Regions from separate parts of the Alkalihalobacillus sp. R86527 genome, predicted to be linked through region 1. Evidence: riboswitches for the same ligand, from Rfam matches in the RefSeq annotation. Region 1 holds a riboswitch; each other region holds the start of a gene.
What was found. Region 1 has a riboswitch for lysine ahead of lysA (diaminopimelate decarboxylase). Riboswitches for the same ligand answer to the same signal wherever they lie in the genome.

Region 1 (4,800 bases):
CGATTGTTCGAGACTTGTTGTCAGAAGAGGGGTTTGACATAACAAATAACCACAACGATTGCGGATTGATGGTCTATCGTCCTGATCAAGAGGAAGTATTTGCAGGTGGCAGTGGGTGCGCATGTTCAGCGGTGGTCACATACGGCCATCTAGTCAATTTATTAGAAAAAGGACGATATAACAAAATTCTTGTTGTAGCAACTGGATGTCTTCACAGTCCGGTAATGGTGCAACAGAAGGAAAGTATGCCGGCCATTGCGCATGCTGTAGTGTTTGAAAGAACAGGAAGTGATCGATAATGGAGTATTTCATTGCATTTGCGGTAGGTGGCGCAATTTGTGTAGTAGGTCAGTTGTTGTTAGACATATTTAAGTTAACACCTGCTCATGTCATGTCCTCCTTCGTTGTTACTGGGGCAATATTAGATGGATTCGGAATTTATGACAAGCTAATCGAATTTGCTGGCGCAGGTGCTACTGTTCCAATCACAAGTTTTGGACATTCCTTACTTCATGGAGCGATGCAAAAAGGTGAAGAACACGGATTGATCGGTATAGGAATGGGGATTTTCCAACTAACATCAGCTGGTATTTCTTCTGCGATTGTATTCGGTTTTATTATTGCGATAATTTTCAAACCAAAGGGGTGAAATGATGAATAGAAAGCGGCGGGTTATATTTGTAACAGATGGCGATCTATATGCAAAACAGGCTATTGAAGCAGTAGCTTCAGAATTAGGCGGAAGGTGTATCAGTCAATCAGCTGGTAACCCTACCCCGCTTGCTGGATATGAAATTGTTTCACTTATATCAAAAACACCCCATGATCCTGTGTTTGTTATGTTTGATGACAGTGGATATCAAGGTGAGGGTTATGGGGAGCTCGCGATGCAATATGTAGCAGCTGATAAGAATATTGATGTGCTTGGAGCCATCGCAGTGGCTTCTAGAACACACTTTTCTGAATGGACGAAAGTAGATGTTTCGATTGATCGTTTTGGAGAGCTTACCCATTATGGTGTAGACAAAAATGGCCTCCCTGATATGGAAGTTGGAAGAATAGATGGTGATACGGTTTCCATTCTTGATCAATTGAACCTCCCGATCGTGGTAGGGGTTGGTGATATTGGTAAAATGTCTGGATATGATGATCCAACAAAAGGATCACCTATAACAAGAAAAGCGGTTCAAATTCTTCTAGAAAGGAGTGGAGCAGATGCCATCAAAGACGAAAGATAAACAAAAAATCTTCAAAAAGTTAAAAGAAAACGAGAAATTTATGGAGAAGTCAATCGGTATTGGTGAAAGTTTTGACGTCGGTGTTCGCAAAATTAAGATCCTAAATAAAGACGTTAACTTTTACTACTGTACAGGACTTTGTGATACGTCCATCATTGTAGAAATTATGCGTGAGTTGATGTATACCGATGAACATCATAGGCTAACTGCTCAGTTTGAGAAAGTCATCCATAATCACTTGCCACATCAACAAGTTACAACAGTAGAGAACTTTGACGAAGTTGTAGATCAAGTGCTGTCAGGGTTAATAGCTGTGTTTATGGAAGGTGAAGAACAAGCCTATATTATCGATGTTCGAAAATATCCGGGTAGAACGCCACAAGAGCCAGATACTGAGAAGGTAATACGAGGCTCGAGAGATGGGTATACCGAAAACATTATTGAAAATACAGCGCTAACCCGTAGAAGAATTCGAGATGGTAAGCTACGTAATGTGATTTTACAAGTTGGCGAGCGATCAAAAACGGATATTTGCCTTACATATATAGAAGATGTAGCAAATCCTAATCTAGTTGAAATCGTAATGAAGAAGTTGAAGGAAATAAATATAGATGGATTACCGATGGCTGATAAAGCAGTAGAGGAATTCTTAGTACACCAAGCTGGTAATCCATTCCCATTGGTGAGGTATACAGAAAGGCCAGACGTAGCAGCTGCACATTTGTTAGAAGGACACGTGTTAATTATTGTTGATACTTCTCCAAGTGTTATCATTACACCTACTACATTTTTTCACCATGTACAGCATGCGGAGGAATATAGGGAGGCTCCAATAGCAGGCGCTTTTCTACGGTGGATACGGTTTGGTGGAATGCTTGCTGCATTATTACTATTGCCTCTATGGCTTCTGTTTGTTTACGAACCACAGCTTCTACCGAAAACAATTGATTTCATAGGACCAACTGATAAAACCAATGTGCCAATCTTTGTGCAAATTATACTAGCTGAGCTGGGTATCGAAACCTTAAGGATGGCCGCAATCCATACGCCTACTCCACTATCTACGGCTATGGGACTAATAGCTGCTGTCTTGATTGGACAAATTGCGATCGATGTAGGTCTATTTGTGCCAGAAGTGATCCTCTATGTTTCGATAGCGGCGATTGGGTCATATGCTACTCCAAGTTATGAACTTGCTATAGCGAATAAATTGATCCGGCTACTTTTACTATTCCTGGTTTTCTTCTTCCGAGTCCCTGGCTATATGATGGGCGTAACGTTAACGATATTATTTTTAATTAGCTTACGACCATTGAATACTCCATATTTGTGGCCGTTTGTTCCATTTAATGCGAAAGCGTTCGTGCAGATCTTAATAAGGGTTTCTGTGCCGTTAACGAAACTTAGACCAAGCATTACTCAGCCTCAAAATAAGAAAAAGCAAGAGGACGGACCACTTGCCGAATCTTAAAAAGTGTGATAATTTATTTTTTAATAGAATAGACCTCATTGAACGTAATGGGGATAGAGGCGCAATGCGAATGAGTACGATATCTGAGCATATAATGGATTTGCGAAGACGGTATCTGAAAGGTCAAATTGCCGAAGTGGGGGAAGGACCATCCTTTTACTGCTGGGCTGTAGTTGAATAAGCTGCAGACTGTCACTGTTAACGATACTGCAGTGGTGAGCTAATCCAACTCGTGGGGATACGGAGCAAAACAGCCAATGTATCTATAAGTTGGCTGTTTGTTTTTTTTATGTAGTGGGAGCTCGCTTACTGAATAAAGCGAGAGGGGAGAATTACGTGCACTTATTCGGCACAGCAGCAATTTCAGAGAATGGACATTATACAATCGGAGGAGTCGACACGTTTCAACTAGCGAAAACATACGGAACAGCGTTATACGTGTACGATGTGGCGCTGATTCGGGAGAAAGCGAGAGCATTTAAAGAGGCTTTTGAGAAAAAACAATTAAAGTATCAGGTTGCATACGCGAGTAAAGCATTTTCATGTATTGCCATCATCCAGCTTGCTGAAGAAGAAGGGTTAAGTCTCGATGTAGTCTCAGGAGGCGAACTCTATACTGCACTACAAGCAGGATTTCCGGTAGAGCGCATCCATTTTCACGGTAACAACAAAAGTGAATCAGAAATAAGAATGGCTCTAAAAGCGGGAATTGGATGTTTTGTAGTTGATAACTTTTACGAACTCTCTTTACTCGAGCAGTTGGCGTTTGAAGAGGGTGTTTCAACAAATGTATTGCTTCGAATCACTCCAGGTATCGAGGCTCACACGCATGACTATATATTAACTGGTCAGGAAGATTCAAAGTTCGGCTTCGACTTACAAAGTGGTCAGGTAGAACAGGCGATCGAGACCACTTTGAAAATGGGAAATATTCATCTTCTAGGCCTTCATTGTCATATAGGTTCACAAATTTTTGAAACCACTGGGTTTGTAATGGCGATCGAAAAAATTTATAGTTATCTTCATAAATGGTATGAAGATTTTGGATATGAGCCACAGGTACTTAATTTAGGTGGTGGATTTGGAATTCGCTATAATAGTTCGGATCAACCTATCCCTCCTTCTGAATATATCGATGCTATGACGAGTGCCGTTAGTAAGCAGCTTGAACATAGTACAATGGCGATGCCGGAAATTTGGATCGAACCAGGCCGATCTCTAGTAGGTGAAGCTGGGTCGACGTTATATACCGTAGGTTCTCATAAAAATGTTCCTGAATTACGAAATTACCTTGCTGTAGATGGAGGGATGAATGATAACCTTCGCCCAGCACTTTATAAAGCGAAATATGAAGCGTCTATTGTCAATCGGATGAATGAACCTAAAGATACTCTTTACTCAATTGCAGGGAAATGCTGTGAATCAGGAGATATGTTGATTTGGGATTGTGAGCTTCAACGTGCAATCGCAGGTGATGTAATGGTTGTTTTTTCTACAGGGGCATACGGGTATTCTATGTCTAATAATTATAATCGCCTTCCAAAACCAGCAGTTGTATTTGTTGAAGACGGTGAAGCAAGTCTTGTTGTTCAAAGGGAATCATATGAAGATTTAATCCAACATGATCGCCCCTTAAACAAAATGGTTATTTCGAAATAGTTTCTATGTGGTAAATAATACGGTAAATACGTTACTGTATGCTATAATGAAAGAGCTTTTAAGCAAATTGTTTACGCAGGAGGATATTTTTTATGAAAAAAGGTTCAATCGCATTTGAAAATGGCGAAGTAATTCAAATTAAATTTTTCCCAGAGGAAGCACCTAACACGGTAGCTAACTTTGAAAAACTAGCTAACGAAGGATTCTATAACGGTGTTAATTTCCACCGTGTCATTCCAGGTTTTGTTGCACAAGGTGGAGATCCAACAGGAACTGGTATGGGTGGCCCTGGTTACACAATTGACTGTGAAACAGAAGGTAATCCAAACAAACACGTAGCAGGATCACTTTCTATGGCTCATGCTGGTAAGAATACTGGTGGAAGTCAGTTCTTCCTTGTACATGAACCACAACCTCATCTTGATGGTGTTC
Region 2 (4,800 bases), 760 kb from region 1:
TCCACTATAAAGGATAAAGCCATCTGTGTATCCACCATAGTTTCCAGTTGGGGTGTCGAATTCTTTATAGAGGTTCGTTTTGAAAAGGTCGAACATCATATAGCCGAGCACCAGTGGAGTTATTACACCAAGACATGCTTTCCACCAGTAGTTTAGCGGAATATCAGAAATTCCATTCGCATGATTTTCAAGGTCTGTAAGCTGACGTAGGAACCATGCTACCACGACTACTTCGACTAGCCCTACAAATGCGATACCGAATTGGTTAATGAAATAATCTGCTGCATCGAGGAAGAACAATCCACCTTGCGTGGCGAATAAGATCGAGATAATTGATGCAACCCCACCACCAAAGAGTACAGCTTTCGTTCTAGAAATACCAAACTTCTCTGAAATACCTGCAACGTACGTTTCTGAGATTGAAATTAATGAAGACAATCCAGCAAGTACGAGTGATGCGAAGAATAGGAATCCAAACAAACCATTCAGCGCTGGGAACTCATTGATGATCTGTGGGAATACGACGAAAGCTAGTCCTACTCCACCACTTACAACTTCATCAACACTAACACCTTGTTGAGTAGCCATAAATCCAAGTGCAGAGAAGACCCCGATACCAGCTAAAAGTTCGAATGACGAGTTACCAAAGCCGGTAATAAATGCGTTGTTCGTAATATCAGATTTCTTCGGAAGATAGCTAGAATACGTAATCATAATAGCAAAAGCAATCGATAAACTGAAGAAAATCTGACCATATGCTGCTACCCATACGCTTCCTGACATAATCGTATCGAAGTTAGGTGTGAAGAATGCACTTAAGCCTTCACCAGCACCTGGAAGAGTGACAGCTCTTATAACGATAATAAGGAAAAGCACGATCAATGTAGGAATAAAGATTTTGTTCGCACGCTCGATTCCTTTCTTAACACCCGCAAGAAGGACACCAAGTGTAATGACCCATACAGCAATAAGAGGAATGAATACTCCTGGTACAAGACTGCCCGTTTGTCCAGGATCTACTGTTAGCTTGAGATAATCATTGAATAAGAAACCTTCAGTATCTGATCCCCAGCTTAGATTGAATGCGAAGTAACTATAGGAAATCGCCCAACCTATAATAACTGCATAGTACGTAGATATTACAAATGCTACGATAACACCCCACCAACCGAGCCACTCTGTTTTCTTATTCATTCTGAAGAATGAAAGCGGAGCAGAACCTCTGAACTTATGGCCAAGTGTGAATTCTAAAATAAGAATTGGAATACCTGCTGTTATTAGTGCAAATAAATATGGTATAAAAAATGCCCCTCCACCGTTGTCATATGCAACAGCTGGAAATCTCCAAATATTACCTAGTCCGATTGCAGAACCAACAGCTGCTAGAATAAATCCAGCTCTTGTCCCCCACTGTGCTCGTTTTTCCACATGCATTACCCCCTTAGACGTTATAACCTTCTCCCCATATTCCCCCTTCCAGAAAAAGGTTTAGACTTTTAAATAAATTCTGATTATTTTGTTTATAGTATATCTAGTACTATTGGCCATGTCAAAGTAATCTTTTTAATATTTTGTAAAATAACGTTGAAAATTAGATAAAAACGCACCTTTTTTGTAGCATGGCATTAAAAAAACAGGAGGATGGTCCCCCCTGTTTAATTAATCATTAACGGCATCAACCGTACGATTTTCATATTTTGATTTAAGGTAGTAAACAACAACTGCGAACACAACTGCTGTGGCAAGTAACCCAATGACTGAGCTGCCTGTAAACCCTAGAACAAGATAACCGACGAGCGCTATTCCAGCTACAATCATTGCGTAAGGTAGCTGCGTTAACACGTGGTCAATATGATGGCTTCCTGCCCCTGTAGACGATAGGATCGTAGTATCGGAAATCGGTGAACAATGATCCCCAAAAACCGCTCCTGCAAGTACAGCTGCAAGTACAGGAAGCATATATGTCGGATCTGTTGCTGCAGCAATTTCCCCTGCGATAGGAAGCATGATTCCGAATGTTCCCCACGATGTACCGGTCGCAAATGCCATTACCCCTGCTAATAAGAATAAAATTGCTGGAAGAAAACCAATCGCAATATGCTGATCAACTAGGCCAGCTAAATACTTACCTGTACCAAGCGTTCCAATGATTTCGATCAAGGTCCAAGCAAAGAAAAGGATATAAACTGCAGGAAGCATCGATTTGATACCTTCTACAATCCCTTTGCCAAAAACAGAACCTCCCATATTCTTTAAGAAGAAGAAAATGAGAGAAGTGCCTAAACCAATTAGGCCACCGTATAATAGTGAAGCTGCTACATCAGTATTTTCGAAGATCGTCAGTGGCGTTACTCCAGCATCTGTTCCACTCACCGCTTGAATACCTGTAACGACCATAAAGATAACCGTTCCTGCGATTAGCATGATAATCGGCCAAGCGAGATCTGCTACTTTTCCTTTTTCACTTTCTGGTAATCCTGTTGTTTCTCCTGGAACAGCACCTTTTGAAGGATCGAGTACTTCACCAGTTTTTTGAGCACGGTCCTCGTGAACCTTCATAGACTTCAAGTTAATATCAAAATAACTAACGAAGAATACCATCCCAAGTGCAAAGATTGCGTATAAGTTCATAGGAATCATTTTGATAAATGCTTCTAAAGCTCCAACACCAGCGATGCTGTGTGTAGTAAGAATGCCACCTATAATTGCAATAATATAAGCTCCCCAGCTTGAGATCGGAGAGATAATACACATTGGTGCAGCAGTTGAATCGATGATATAAGAAAGTTTTGCTCGTGATACTTGGTGCCTGTCCGTAATTGGACGACTCACATTCCCAACTGCTAGTGAATTAAAGTAGTCATCGATAAAGATAATAACTCCAAAGACTGCTGTTACTATTTGAGCGCCAGTACGTGTTTTCACTCGTTTCATCGCCCATTCACCAAACGCACGACTTCCGCCCGATATGGAAATGAATGCAGTCATCATTCCTAATAGTAATAAGAAGAAAATAATATACATATTCCACTTATTCAGTCCACCGCTTTCAGAATCAATAAAGATTCCCTTAACGATTGCATAAATCTCTTTCAATGAAGCCATGATACTCCAGTCATTAATCATTAACGCACCAAGGATGATCCCCACCCCTAGTGAAGGTAATACCTTCCTGGTTGCCACTACCATCAATAACGCGACGAGCGGCGGAATAATTGAATAAATCGTATTTTCCATATTCACCATCCTCTGTAAGTTATGGTTTACTACTTTTTTGGATAAACAAAAAACGGGCTATGACAGGATATGGTCCTATCATTGCCCGTTTCACCGATACAATGTCAAGTGTCCATCCCGATCAGTAGTTCTCCATTATAAGTGGGCCTCATAATGACAGTTCGACATTTATTCAATGTCGCCCCAACAAAAATAATGTGACGATTATTTTTGCTTCGGCAGACCTCCCTTTCGATGCTGATCATGGATGTCATTCTCCCAACATGTACTAATGAGTATCTGCTCCTCTACCTCATCGTATAAGATAAGGAACATTATTTAGTTCAATACAATTTGTTATTATATCTTAATTCAATGGGCTCTGCAATCGCAAATTATTCCATTCCTCCTATATCGATTGCAGGATCCGGTAAACCTGTTCCTGACCCATTGTTATAGAAATTCGGAACGTCTCCTTTTATGAAGGTTGCGATAACAGGGATATCCGTTGTAACAACATCTGAATCCGTTGCAAATGGAATAACGATTTTCACATGTACTTCGATATGAACGCGAATATCAACCCATGTGTTATTGATCCCTACCTGTCTGATATTGTGTTTAATATCAGACTTCACTTCTCCAATCGCAGTAAATCGAACTGGAACTTTGGGACCGAAGTTCGCAAGTAGCGTATTATTAAACGCTTGCCCGATTGGGATATTATGAATAATACCTTTATTTAATGGAACATCTTCATCTACTTGAAGTTCGACTCCATTTTCTTCTGCCCAGTAATCAATCGAGTTATCTTCGACGCTCTTTAAGAACTTTTGAACTTTATCTGTAGATTGAGCAAGCACTTTATTAACTGCACTTTGGTTAATCTGTACAATATCTACCTGGTTCACCGTTTCTTTTTTGATAAGTTCTTCTGTACTATCAGCTTCTTCAACGATCTTCTTGTTAATCGCCTGGTTGATCGCAAGTGTTGCAATTCGGTTCGTTTCCGTTCTAGCGATTTCAATCAGGGTAGGCTTAATACCTTTTTCAACAATCCATAGCCCCTGAACAGTCATAAATATAAAAAGAATGAACGAGATAACAAATACATATCGAAAAGGAAGTGGACCTTTTCGAATAAACCTTCTTCGAGTTCGGAACAAGCCAAGTCCTCCCTTCTCCTCAACATGTATATGCGAAGAAGGATAGAAGTATGGACATATTTTCCCGAAAGAAAACCACAGCTTATTCGCTGTGGTTTATCTTATAGCATTTTCAGCATCGCATCTCTGCCAATTGTTCCTACTTTGATACCTCTAGCCTCTGCTTCTAGGGTTACTGATTCTAGTGGCGCATCCAGCAACTGCTCAATGGACCTTACACCAACTGCTCTACCAGCAATGATTTTGCGATCACTTAACTTTTCATTAAGCAACGCAATATCCAGTGCTCCACACATGATGTAGCCATTCTCATTTGAAACAGCAAGGAAGTTGGTTTTAGGTAGCTTCATACTGATAGCTGTAAATGGATGACCGTCGATCATAATGGGTGTCATAGTAATCATGAATTCACCACCTC
Region 3 (4,800 bases), 400 kb from region 1:
TTTATTAAGTGTATTGTTCGGAATCAGGTTGTCGTACCTCCCATTTGGAGTAGGACTTCTTTTGCTCCTTGTCGAAAGGAAAAGGCAATACCTCTACAAGAAGAAATATCTTGCCTTTATAGGGGGGCAATTTGCTCTTGCAATCTTATTTCAACTCATTTGGGTTGGTGGTCTTGCTGCATCAGAAGGAGGAGTAGCTGCATTTCTTCAACTAGCAGTAGGATTTTCAGCGGGGCATTTTCAAGAATGGGGAGGTACTGTCGTTTCCGGTGCAGCTTCACCCATTTGGAATCGATTCATTGAACTTATTGGATATAACATAGGATGGACAGGATTGTCTGGTCAATACGGACTGATTCTTTTTTTAATTTTGATTATTATGGCATACGCTACCTTACGATTATTTAGTAGAAAAGGGTCTTGGTTTGTCTGGACATACTTTCTCATGTTTGTATGCTATTTCTTTTGGGCGCTTTTCGCTCAAAATATAGAGAAGCCGAGACACATTTTGCCGTTACCGAGTATGTTGCTATTTGTTTGTCTGTTATCCTTTATGAGTTTAAGAAAGGTTCATTTAAAAGTAGGAATTGTAATAGTTCTCTTGCTTTCACAAACGGTCGGAACCTACTACATGATGGAAGAAGGAGAAAAACCTGCTGCTGTGCATAAATTAATAGGGTATTTGTCTACTATAGAGGAACCGATTATGGTATATACGTGGGAAGAAACGCGAGTTATGGAATATACAAACGTTTCCTTTAATCATGACCGTGTTTATACTTATGCTACCTTTTTATCGGAACTACCTTATTATGAAGGTCGTAGGATCTTTCTAACTGATGAAGTCGTTAATGGATTCTCAAAACAAGGGGTCCCTATAAACGGATCGATCCAAAAAGTGAAACCATTTTATTCAAATCGTATGTATGATCCTGTTTATCATAAGATCGTATTGTACGAGTATAAACCATAGTATGTGATACAATTGAAGGGGAACATAGATACCCCTTTAAGAGTATAAAGAGAGGAGAGGCAGCATGCAGGAACATTTGAAAAATAAATTAGCTGTCCTTCCAGATCAACCTGGTTGTTATTTAATGAAGGATCGCCAGGGAACAATCATTTATGTTGGGAAGGCAAAAGTATTAAAGAATCGAGTGCGTTCTTATTTTTCAGGAGCACATGACGGTAAAACACAGAGGCTTGTGGGTGAAATTCGCGATTTCGAGTATATCGTTACTTCAACAGATTTAGAAGCACTTATCCTCGAACTCAATTTGATAAAGAAACATGATCCTAAGTATAATGTGATGCTTAAAGACGATAAAAGTTATCCATATATAAAAATAACGGCTGAAGAACAGCCTCGACTAATTACTACTAGGAAGATAAAGAAAGATAAGGGTAAGTACTTTGGACCATACCCTAACGCTTATGCTGCGAGCGCAACAAAGAAGCTATTAGACCGTATTTATCCCTTGCGCAAGTGCAGAAAGATGCCAGATCGTGTATGTTTGTATTATCATATTGGGCAATGTCTTGCTCCTTGTGTTAAGGAAGTTACGAAAGAGCAAAACAAGGAAATGATTGAAGGAATAACAAGGTTTTTGAATGGTGGCCATCAAGAAGTTAAACAGGACCTAGAACGTAAGATGGTAACCGCTTCAGAAAACCTTGATTTTGAACGTGCGAAAGAATACCGAGATCTTATGTTCCATATCGAAAAGGTGATGGAAGCGCAAACGATTCAAACGAATGATGGTCTCGACCGTGATATATTTGGATATAGCTTCGATAAAGGCTGGATGTGTGTGCAGGTCTTTTTCGTGCGGCAGGGGAAACTAATCGAACGGGATGTATCCTTATTTCCATTTTACAATGAACCGGAGGAAGATTTCTTAACATACTTAGGTCAGTTCTATCTGCAAAAGAACCATCCAAAGCCAAAAGAAATCCTATTACCGAATAATATAAACGCTGAAATAGCTGAAGAACTTCTTCACGTTTCAGTACATCAACCAAAAAGAGGAAAGAAAAAAGAGCTAGTCGAGTTAACGATCAAAAATGCGACCATCGCTCTCAATGAGAAGTTTTCCCTTATAGAGCGAGATGAGAAGAGGACGATCGATGCGGTTGAAAACCTTGGAGAGCAGTTAGGTATTCACGCCCCTCTTCGCATAGAAGCATTCGATAACTCGAATATCCAAGGAACGAATCCAGTTTCAGCAATGGTAGTGTTTCTAGACGGTAAACCTAAGAAGAATGAATACCGAAAGTACAAGATCAAAACGGTAGAAGGACCAAACGATGTTGGTTCGATGAAAGAAGTCGTAAGAAGAAGATATACGAGGTTGCTTAAGGAGGATGGCCCTTTACCGGATTTAATTATTATTGATGGTGGTATAGCCCAAATCCAAGCTTCAAAAGATGTATTAGAAAATGAACTTGGACTGGATATCCCTGTTTGTTCTTTAACGAAAGACGAAAAGCACCGTACTTCGCATCTTTTGATAGGAGATCCTCCTGAGGACGTGTACCTTCCTAGAAACAGCCAGGAGTTTTATCTACTACAGCGCATACAAGATGAAGTCCATCGTTTTGCGATTTCATTTCATCGTCAGCTTCGAGGTAAATCGATGTTGAAATCAAGCCTAGACGAGGTTCCTGGCATCGGCCAAAAGCGTAAGAAGAAGCTTTTAAATCACTTTGGTTCTATAAAAAAAATGAAAGAAGCAGATGTGGAGGGTTTACTAGAAGCAGGATTACCGAAGAATGTTGCTGAAGAATTAATGGCGCGATTTAAACAAAAAGAAAATTAATTCACAAATTGTATTGCGGCATATCATATAGTTCGTTATAATAGTGAAAATTTAATAGTTCCACACTTCGATAAATTGAAGTGATGGTAGAGGCGCAAAAACCATCAGTAAACTCAAGCGAGAGTGATAAGACTCGTAGACGTGAGTTGAAAGGGGAATTTGCCGAAGCGATAAGGTGCTTATTCACCTTAAGCTGGATCTGTATTGAAGAAATGCAGAGCTGTCATTCAATGCCTTCCCGGGGATTGAATGGAGGACTATCTCACACAGGGACGTTTTCTTGAATGCTTTATGAAAACAACAGTGAGGTTTTTCTCATTGTTGTTTTTTTGTATATTTAGGACCTTTCGTAACCTATTCAAGAAGCTATTTGTGAATGAGAAATACAGTTATAGAGTGGAAAGGATGGAGAGAGTGGGACTTCGAGTAATGAAATTTGGCGGAACATCTGTCGGAGATGTAGAAAAAGTGAAAAACGTAGCATCTAGGCTTGCAGAAGCAGTGGATGCAGGAGATGAAGTTGTAGCAGTCGTATCCGCTATGGGGAAAACCACCGACGAACTAGTGGGGTTATCGAAAAGTATCACAACAAAGCCTTCCCCAAGAGAACTAGATATGTTGCTAACAACAGGGGAACAAGTAACAACTGCTCTTCTTGCTATGGCGCTTCAAGAGAATGGGTACGACGCAATCTCACTTACGGGCTGGCAAGCAGGATTAAAGACAGAATCCGTACATGGAAACGCTAGAATTTTGGACATTGATGCGAAAAGAATGAATCAACATCTTGCAGAAGGAAAAATCGTTATCGTTGCTGGATTCCAGGGGCTATCTGAAACAGATGACATCGCAACATTGGGTAGGGGAGGATCTGATACGACTGCTGTTGCGATTGGAGCTGCACTTAAAGCAGACAAATGTGAGATCTATACTGATGTAGATGGAGTCTATACGACGGACCCAAGATACGTAAAAGGTGCCCGTAAATTGGCTACGATATCATATGATGAAATGCTTGAATTAGCTAACCTCGGTGCGGGAGTCCTTCATCCGAGAGCGGTGGAATTCGCGAAGAATTTCAATATACCACTTGAAGTACGTTCGAGTTTTACAAATGACACAGGAACCATTATTGAGGAGGTCGCATCAATGGAACAGAATTTGGTAGTGAGAGGACTTGCATTTGAAAGCAATGTCACGAAAATAACGATATCAGGTCTTCCAAATGAGATTACAACACTTCCTTCATTATTTTCTTCACTAGCATCTAATGGAATAAATGTTGATATCATCATACAAAGTACTAGCGAGAAGAATACCACGAGCATTTCGTTCTCTATCGAAACTGCTTCGCTTGATTTAACTCTAGATGTCCTTCGTCGTCTAGAGGTGAAACTGCCATATGAAAATATTTTCTATGAATCAGAACTTGCAAAAGTTTCGATCGTTGGCTCAGGTATGATTTCAAATCCTGGTGTTGCTGCACAAATGTTTGAAGTGCTAGCTGATCACGATGTGGAAATTAAGATGGTAAGTACCTCTGAAATTAAAGTGTCTACGATTGTCCCAGAGAATAAAATGATCTATGCGATTGAAACGCTTCACGATCAATTCCAGTTAGATGAAAGAACGCCGGTTAAGCAGGTATAAAAAAATAGGAGGCCAAGACGGCCTCCCTTTATCTAACCTACATCAATGCTATCTTTTGGATCCCACTTGATTGTGATTTGGACTTCATTCTTCTTGCTCGTTTCATAGGCTTCAGTTATGCATTGGAGCATGTATTGAAATTGTTCAGCAAGAAAACCAGCTTCTAGCTGATAACAATCATCACGACTAGTTTTTTTTCTTTCTTCTATTAAAGGTGATTGAAGCAAGTAGGATATTTCGTTCTTTTTCTCTTGTGCGATGGTTAAAGCACCCCATCCAGCCTCCTTGAAGAATTGCTCGATTTCCTCTTTTGTCGAAAGCGGGAACTTCC

Region 2: another riboswitch for lysine. It lies ahead of SJY16_RS04515 (Na+/H+ antiporter NhaC family protein); the one in region 1 lies ahead of lysA (diaminopimelate decarboxylase).
Region 3: another riboswitch for lysine. It lies ahead of SJY16_RS06310 (aspartate kinase); the one in region 1 lies ahead of lysA (diaminopimelate decarboxylase).

The regions. Positions count from the first base shown of each region.
Region 1 is NZ_JAXHBW010000001.1:1,650,484-1,655,283, forward strand. Features, by position in the region: gene spoVAD (stage V sporulation protein AD) at 1-299, shown strand, start outside; gene spoVAE (stage V sporulation protein AE) at 299-649, shown strand; gene spoVAEA (stage V sporulation protein SpoVABEA) at 654-1,238, shown strand; gene SJY16_RS08445 (spore germination protein) at 1,216-2,709, shown strand; lysine riboswitch at 2,756-2,940, shown strand; gene lysA (diaminopimelate decarboxylase) at 3,046-4,368, shown strand; gene SJY16_RS08455 (peptidylprolyl isomerase) at 4,461-4,800, shown strand, end outside.
Region 2 is NZ_JAXHBW010000001.1:889,727-894,526, reverse strand. Features, by position in the region: gene SJY16_RS04520 (sodium-dependent transporter) at 1-1,428, opposite strand, end outside; gene SJY16_RS04515 (Na+/H+ antiporter NhaC family protein) at 1,660-3,237, opposite strand; lysine riboswitch at 3,355-3,535, opposite strand; gene yunB (sporulation protein YunB) at 3,612-4,382, opposite strand; gene SJY16_RS04505 (YunC family protein) at 4,484-4,786, opposite strand.
Region 3 is NZ_JAXHBW010000001.1:1,250,215-1,255,014, forward strand. Features, by position in the region: gene SJY16_RS06300 (hypothetical protein) at 1-973, shown strand, start outside; gene uvrC (excinuclease ABC subunit UvrC) at 1,038-2,819, shown strand; lysine riboswitch at 2,899-3,087, shown strand; gene SJY16_RS06310 (aspartate kinase) at 3,234-4,469, shown strand; gene SJY16_RS06315 (YslB family protein) at 4,502-4,800, opposite strand, start outside.